2 linked regions of the Priestia megaterium genome follow. Each later gene encodes a partner of the first gene's protein in a complex. Links are inferred from orthologs where the notes say so. Each region holds a gene or a part of one and is shown on either strand. Other genes may lie near its edges. The genes, in order: smc and CEQ83_RS21190.

What was found.
Region 2: the proteins of smc (region 1) and CEQ83_RS21190 are in contact, whole or in part, in a crystal structure (PDB 3ZGX), measured with the Bacillus subtilis proteins. The link is inferred for Priestia megaterium from one-to-one orthologs.

What each region holds. Positions count from the first base shown.
Region 1 is NZ_CP023317.1:3,986,060-3,990,473, forward strand. What follows is about bases 321-4,414. They hold smc (chromosome segregation protein SMC), read right to left. Parts: upstream 4,082-4,414; coding sequence 521-4,081; downstream 321-520. Other genes in these bases: ftsY (signal recognition particle-docking protein FtsY), read right to left, coding at 321-495; rnc (ribonuclease III), read right to left, coding at 4,159-4,414. Also shown: more of ftsY, read right to left, coding at 1-320. UniProt on the Bacillus subtilis protein: Required for chromosome condensation and partitioning.
Region 2 is NZ_CP023317.1:4,145,976-4,149,106, reverse strand. Bases 259-3,069 are described here. They hold CEQ83_RS21190 (segregation/condensation protein A), read left to right. Parts: upstream 259-1,191; coding sequence 1,192-1,947; downstream 1,948-3,069. Other genes in these bases: CEQ83_RS21180 (D-alanyl-D-alanine carboxypeptidase family protein), read left to right, coding at 2,634-3,069; scpB (SMC-Scp complex subunit ScpB), read left to right, coding at 1,944-2,516; CEQ83_RS21195 (YjcZ family sporulation protein), read right to left, coding at 895-993; CEQ83_RS21200 (DUF309 domain-containing protein), read right to left, coding at 259-762. Outside these bases: CEQ83_RS21205 (GNAT family N-acetyltransferase), read left to right, coding at 1-165; more of CEQ83_RS21200, read right to left, coding at 241-258; more of CEQ83_RS21180, read left to right, coding at 3,070-3,131. UniProt on the Bacillus subtilis protein: Participates in chromosomal partition during cell division. May act via the formation of a condensin-like complex containing Smc and ScpB that pull DNA away from mid-cell into both cell halves.

The sequences.
Region 1 (4,414 bases):
CTCAATCGCACCAGCACGGAACGTATCTCCTGCCGCCATTACGACTTTTTTGCCTTCTTGTTTGAATTTATGTGCAATTTTCCCAATTGTTGTTGTTTTCCCAACGCCGTTTACCCCTACAAACAAAATAACCGTTAAATCATTTTGCTGCATATTTAATTCACCAATCTGCTCTTCACCAGATTCATAAATATCAATTAATTTCTCAGAGATGACAGCCTGTACATCTTGAGGGTCCTTAATATTACGGCGTTTCACTTCCGATTTTAAGTCATCAATTAAATCCAACACGGTAGCCACGCCGACATCAGCGCTAATTAAAATTTCCTCTAATTCCTCAAAAAACTCTTCGTCTACTTGACGATAGCGAGACACTAGATCATTCACACGTTCCGAAAAAGAATTGCGTGTTTTTGATAGTCCATCTTTAAATTTTTGTGTAACAGAATCCGTTTGCATTGTAATTTTTTCTTTTAATTTCTTAAAAAAGCTCATTCGTACCACCCTTTCATTCTATGAGTTAAACATATTGCTTTGATTCTTCTAAACGAACAGAGACTAATTTCGATACGCCAGATTCTTGCATTGTCACACCGTACAGTACGTCAGCTTCTTCCATTGTACCTTTTCGGTGAGTAATAACAATGAACTGTGTTTGATTACTAAATTTGCGTAGATACGTAGCGAAGCGATGAACGTTCGCTTCATCAAGCGCCGCTTCCACTTCATCTAGCACACAAAACGGCACCGGACGTACTTTCAAAATAGAAAACAGGAGGGCAATGGCTGTTAACGAACGCTCGCCGCCTGACAGCAACCCTAGATTCTGCAGTTTTTTCCCAGGAGGCTGGGCAACAATTTCCACTCCTGTATTTAATAAATCTTTCGGATCTGTTAATTTCAAATCCGCTTTTCCTCCTCCGAATAGTGAAGAGAACACTGTACCAAATTCATTGCGGATACGAGAGAACGTATCAGAAAAACGTTTCTTCATTTCCTCGTCCATTTCTTCAATCACTTGATACAGGGTATTTTTCGCTTCGTCGAGGTCAGCTCGCTGCGTATTTAAAAATTCATAGCGTTCTGAAACGCGTTCGTATTGTTCGATAGAACCTAAGTTTACGGTTCCTAATTCATCAATTGCCAGCTTAATGAGCTTGATTTTTTTCCTTGCTTCTTGAATATCTAATGTTAAAGGATACTTTTCTTTTGCTGCTTCAAAGCTAATTTCGTACTCTTCTGTCAGCTGCTGGAGACGGCTGTCTAGCTCTACGTCAATTCGATTGATTTTGACTTCTTCATCTTTTAAAGCATCCGTAATTTGTTTGTACTGACGCTGGAGCTCTTTTACAACCCTTTCTTCGTCTTCAAGCTTATTCTGGGCTTTCAACCGCTCTGATCTGCAGTCATCCATTAATTGTAACGTTTCTGTCTTTTCTTTTATTCGCTCATGCGCCGCTTCTTCGAGCTGAAGTTCACCCGAGTCGTTGCTCGTGATTTCACTCGTTAAAAGAGAAAGATCATCTGTAGCTTCAGACAAACGCTGAATGGTTTGATCAAGCTCAAAGCACACTCTTTCGTATTTTTCTTGCTGATTTGTGAGGAACTGTTCTTTTTTCGCAAGAAGCACTTTTACTTCTGTAAGCTCATGTTGAACCGTTTCTTTAGACGTTTGCTGTGTATGCTTGCGTGCAGCTAACTCTTCAATGTTTTTCTCTAATACATTTGCCTGCTGCTGATTTCCCTGCAAACTCGTATGCAGCTCATCAATTCGAGCGGACAAGCTTGTTTGATCTTGTCTAAAGCTAGCAATATCATGATCATACATGGTTAAGCGGTCATTCACTGCTTTTTCTTCGATGTCAATTTGCTTTACTTCTCGGTCAGATTCCTGCTCTTTGTCTTTCAAGCGTTCCACAAATGCCTGCTGTTTATTAATTTCCTGTTGAAGCTCTTCAATCTGTGACTTTTTATCTTTCACATCTTGCTCGAGCACAAGCGTCTTTTGTTCCATCTCTTCTATTTTTGCCGTAATGGCTTCCACTTCACGCTGACGGCCTAACAAAGAGTTGGACTTTTGCTTCATTGAACCGCCTGTCATCGAACCACCGGGGTTGACCACATCCCCTTTAACGGTCACAAAACGATAGCGATGCTGCACAAGGCGGGCAAGTTCATTCGCGCCTTTTAAATCATTGACAACAATAACGGTTCCAAGCAAATTTTTAATAACTCGGTCGTAAGTAGCTTCGTATTTAACAAGAGATGAAGCGATTCCTACATACGCTTCGTGACTCTCTAGCATAGAAATAGTTTGAGCCGGAACATAACGGTCTTTTACAGACGTCAGTGGTAAAAATGTAGCTCTTCCGTAACCGTTTTGTTTCAAAAAGCCAATTGCCTGACGGGCACTTTGTTCGTCTTGAACGACAATGTGCTGAGCTGCTCCTCCAAGCGCAATTTCAAGCGCTGTTTCATACTCTTTTGGGACATTAATTAGCTCAGCAATGGCACCTTTAATACCTGCAAGCTTCCCATCACGCGCTTTTAATACTTCTTTTACACCGTGAAAATAACCTTCATAGTCTTCTTGCATCTCTTCAAGCATTTCTTTTCGTGATTTTGTCTGTTGCACGTACTGATAAGCTTGATAAAGCGTAGACTCTTGTTTACGATAGGCTTGCCTTAATGACTCAAGCTTCTCTCCTTGCTGCTTATACACTTGTACAGCCTGCTGAAGCTCTTGACGAAACTGAGCGAGCCTTTTGATCGCCGCTTCTTTTCGCTGCGCTAATTCACGGCGCTGTTCGACGTATTGCTCGTTGGATTTTGTTAAGCGCTGCTCTTTTTCAAACGTTTGCATTTTTTGCTGCTCTAAAAATGAAATTTCATTTCGAGCGGATGTTTGAGCGTTCGCTAATTCAAAATATTCGCTTTTCATCTGTTCCAGTTTTTCTTCTAGATTCTCACTGTACTGCCTGAACAACTGTTCCTGCTCAGTAAGCTTCAGACGTATCTCTTGCACTTCTTTTTGAGATTGCTCAAGATCTTTTCCTTCGCTGTCTTTTGCTTTACTTAGCTCTTGATGCTTATGAGTATACTCTTTTACTAAACGTTCCAGCTGCTCTTTATTTTGAAAAGCATTTTTCTTACGCTCTTTTAATACTTCTTTTTTGCCTTCTAGCTTTTCTACTTCTTCACTTACATATAGTAGTTTTTTATGTAAAGAGTCTAGCTGTTCATCAATTTGCTGAATATGCGAACGAAGGGTCTGGATTTCTCCTTCACGCGTGCGAATATTGGTCGCGAGAGATTCTTCAAGCTGCTCGTGCTGAGCCATTTCAGCTTTTAATTTTTCCCATTTCTGATGAAGATCTTCAACTTCAAATACCGTAACAGCCACATCAATGTGCTCTAATTCTTCTTTTTTCTGCAAATAATCTTTTGCAATAGACGATTGAATCTGTAAAGGCTCTAACTGACCTTCAATTTCATGAAGAATATCTACTACTCGATTTAAATTTTCTTGCGTTTCGAGAAGCCGAAGCTCCGCTTTTCGTTTACGCGTTTTGTATTTTAATACACCTGCTGCTTCTTCAAAAATTTTACGGCGCTCGTCAGATTTACTGCTTAGTACTTCTTCTACTTTTCCTTGACTGATAATCGAAAAAGCTTCTCTTCCAAGTCCTGAGTCCATAAATAAATCGACAATATCTTTTAAACGGCACGGCTGGTTGTTAATAAAAAATTCACTGTCTCCTGAGCGGTACACGCGCCTTGTAATACTAACTTCATGATAATCAAGCGGGAGAAACTGGTCATCATTTTCCAAAGTCAGCGTTACGTCAGCCACGTTTACCGCACGGCGTGATTCGCTTCCTGCAAAAATAATGTCCTCCATTTTCCCTCCACGAAGCGATTTGGCTGACTGTTCTCCAAGCACCCAGCGTATAGCATCCGTAATGTTGCTTTTTCCGCTCCCATTCGGTCCTACTACCGCCGTTACACCTGGCACAAAATCTATCGATACTTTTTCTGCAAACGATTTGAACCCTGCAATATCTAATCGTTTGAGGAACATAGAAATCCCCCCTCACACATGTAATCTTTTCATAGCAAATCCCCCTTTATAACGAATGCGTTAAGAGGGGGATCATTTTATTTCGTTTGACTTGCTCTAATTTTCGTAATAGCTACTTGAGCTGCTTTTTGCTCTGCTTCTTTTTTCGAACGGCCTACACCAACGCCGAGCTCTTCACCATTTAACGATACGCGAGATAAGAATTCGCGATTATGCGCTGGACCTTTTTCTTGCAAAACTTTGTATTCTAATTGTCCAACTCCATCACGTTGAATCACTTCTTGAAGCTGGCTTTTGAAATCCATCACATGAGAAAAAGCACCTTCATTAATT
Region 2 (3,131 bases), 160 kb from region 1 along the record:
AAAAGTTTGATTGAGGTTCAACACGTCAGTGTAAACCCTTCACACCGCCAACAGGGCATTGGCAAAAAAATGATTAAAGCTCTTAAAGAAATGTATACGACTGCACAAATTAAGCCGAGTGAAATCATCGCTCCTTTTTATGAAAAGTGTCAGGCGGATGAATAAAGAAAAGCATGATTAGTTGAGGTGCGAAAGCGTCTTTCACATCTTAGTCATCATAAAACAACAGGTAGCTTCTAGCTACCTGTTGTTTTGTTTTGCCAATAAGTTCGCTTGTCTTTCCGCAATCACATCTGAACGATCTCGTGTACTGTGACGATGAACAATCGCATCATTTTGCAGATTAGAAGCTGATAACCAGACAAGCTGTTTATCAGTGCTTCTTCGTTTGCAAGCTCGTAATAATGCTGGATCTTCAATAGGTAAGTTAATGCTTTTATATGGCTGATAGGTATCGATTAAAGCTAATTGTTTGCGAAGAAGTTTAAGCAGTGAAGGATAATTAAGTCCAAGCTGTGCAATGTTTTCTTCTTCCTTCGTTAAAATTGCCAGTGCCTTTTGCATCGTTCTTTTGGCTCCGGCGAAATTTTGACGTCGATGATGATAGAGTGAAACAGCAATTTGAATAAGGCCAACCCAAATAATATTGCGGTGTCCTCTTTCGTCTTTTTTCCAGTGTTCTTCTAGCAGTTCATGACATTCAAAGTAATCCCGGTCGCCATGAAAATGAACTAAATAATCAATATAGGCTTGTGAATACAATCTTGTTCCCTCCTGGTAAGACTCTATATGTAGTGTATCACAAAAATTAGCTATTCATCAGCGCTGTGCCTTTAAAGAGACAAACGTGCTCAAGGTATGGCGAACACGTTTGTTTTTATTCAATATGTGTGGTTAGAAGCGTAAGCAAGAACAACCAACAATAATTAATAAAATAAACAGTACAACAATTAAAGCGAAACCGCTACCGTATCCACAAGATTTTTCACCCATGCGAGTTCCTCCTTCAGCCATTTGAAAATGTTATTACCTTGACATCATATGTATGTTTAAACTTTTTGTATGGGCAAATGACCTATTTTTACGTTAATTTGTATTGGACATGTGTCTATAATCCTCTATACTAATGATAGTGACGTTATATAAAGCAGCAGAAATGATAAGCAATTGAAAAGTGTTGGTGAGATAAAAGTGGAGTACAGTGTAAAAGTAGATGCGTTTGAAGGACCTTTAGATCTTCTTCTGCATTTGATTAACCGATTTGAAATTGATATTTACGATATCCCAGTAGCGACAATTACTGAGCAATATATGATGTTTATACATACAATGAATGAGCTTCAGCTAGACGTTGCCAGTGAGTATCTAGTCATGGCAGCAACTTTGCTTCAAATTAAAAGTAAAATGCTTCTGCCTACGTATGAAGAAGATATGGATGAAATTGAAATGGTCGATGAAGAAGATCCGCGTGAAGAATTGATGCAGCGCTTAATTGAATATCGAAAGTTTAAAGAAGCGGCAGTAGAGCTTCAAAAGCTGGAAGAAGACCAAAGTCATGTGTATACAAAACCTCCAAGTAATGTGCAAATAAATGCAGAAGAACGTACGCAGCCTCAGGACGAAGGATTGGATATATCACTGTATGATATGCTAAGTGCTTTTCAAAAGTTAATGAAACGAAAGCAAAACAAAAAGCCTATGCAGACGAAAATAGCAAGACAAGATATTCCAATTGACAAGCGCATGAGTGAAATTGTGAATGAATTAAAAGCCTTTAAAGGGAAAAAAAGTTTTTATCAGCTGTTTCCTTATCAAGAGCGTGATCATATTGTTGTAACGTTTTTAGCTGTGCTGGAATTAATGAAAGAAAATGAAATCGTTGTGGAACAGCAGCACAATCTAGACGAGCTTTATGTATCGTATCGAGAAAGGAATGAAGAGGAATGACAACGAATAATTTACATGCTATTATTGAGAGCTTACTTTTTGTTTCTGGTGATGAAGGTCTGTCTATTAGCCGGTTAGCTGAGATTATAGAAAAGCCTCATGAAGACATTCAAGGTGCTTTGGAAAGCTTAGAGCAAGAGTGTAAGTCCAGAGGAGTTACACTTGTTGAAATAGGCGGGGCCTATCAGCTTGTTACAAAAAAAGAGCATGCACCATATATTGAGAAGCTCGTAGAAGCTCCTGCTAATCAATCATTGTCACAAGCAGCGCTTGAAACGTTAGCTATTGTAGCTTATAAGCAGCCAATTACAAGAGCTGAAATCGAAGAGATTCGCGGAGTGAAAACGGAAAGACCTCTTCAAACTTTAATTGGAAAGGTTCTGTTAAAAGAAGTGGGACGAGCGGAAGGCGCAGGGCGTGCCATCTTATACGGAACGACAAAAGAATTTTTAGGCTATTTTGGGCTTAAAAGTATCGAAGAGCTGCCGCCGCTTCCAGAAGATTTGTTACAAGAAGGAACCGATCAAGAGGCAGATTTATTTTTTCAATCGTTTCAAGAAATGAAGTGAAACCGTAAAAGAACATAGAGTTTTTCTATGTTCTTTTTTGTATGGACAAATCTTTTCATTCATAACCAAAAAAGACGAGCATAAACTTGTACAAACAGGTAGAGGGACGGGGATGACATGAAAAGAAGCAAAAAAAGTATCATCTATCTATTTATTGTATTGCTATGTCTCAGCGGTTGGCCTTCCGTATCATCTGCAGCAGGGAGTGTAAGTGCTCATAGTGCTATTTTGATGGAACAGAAGTCAGGAAGAGTGTTATACGCTAAAAATGCAGATCAAGTTAGCCGAATTGCTAGCATCACAAAAATTATGACAGCAATACTGGCGATTGAATCTGGCAAAATAAATAAAAAAGTTACCGTTAGCCACAACGCAGTTGGCGTTGAAGGTTCTTCTGTGTATTTAGTTGAAGGTGAAAAAATAAAATTAAAAGATTTAGTGTATGGCTTGATGCTTCGCTCAGGTAATGATGCTGCTGTAGCTATCGCAGAAGCCGTTGGAGGAAGCGAAGATGGATTTGTTTATTTGATGAATAAAAAAGCAGAAGAAATTGGCATGACGAATACAACATTTCAAAATCCGCATGGATTAGACGATCATGAAAATCATCGCTCA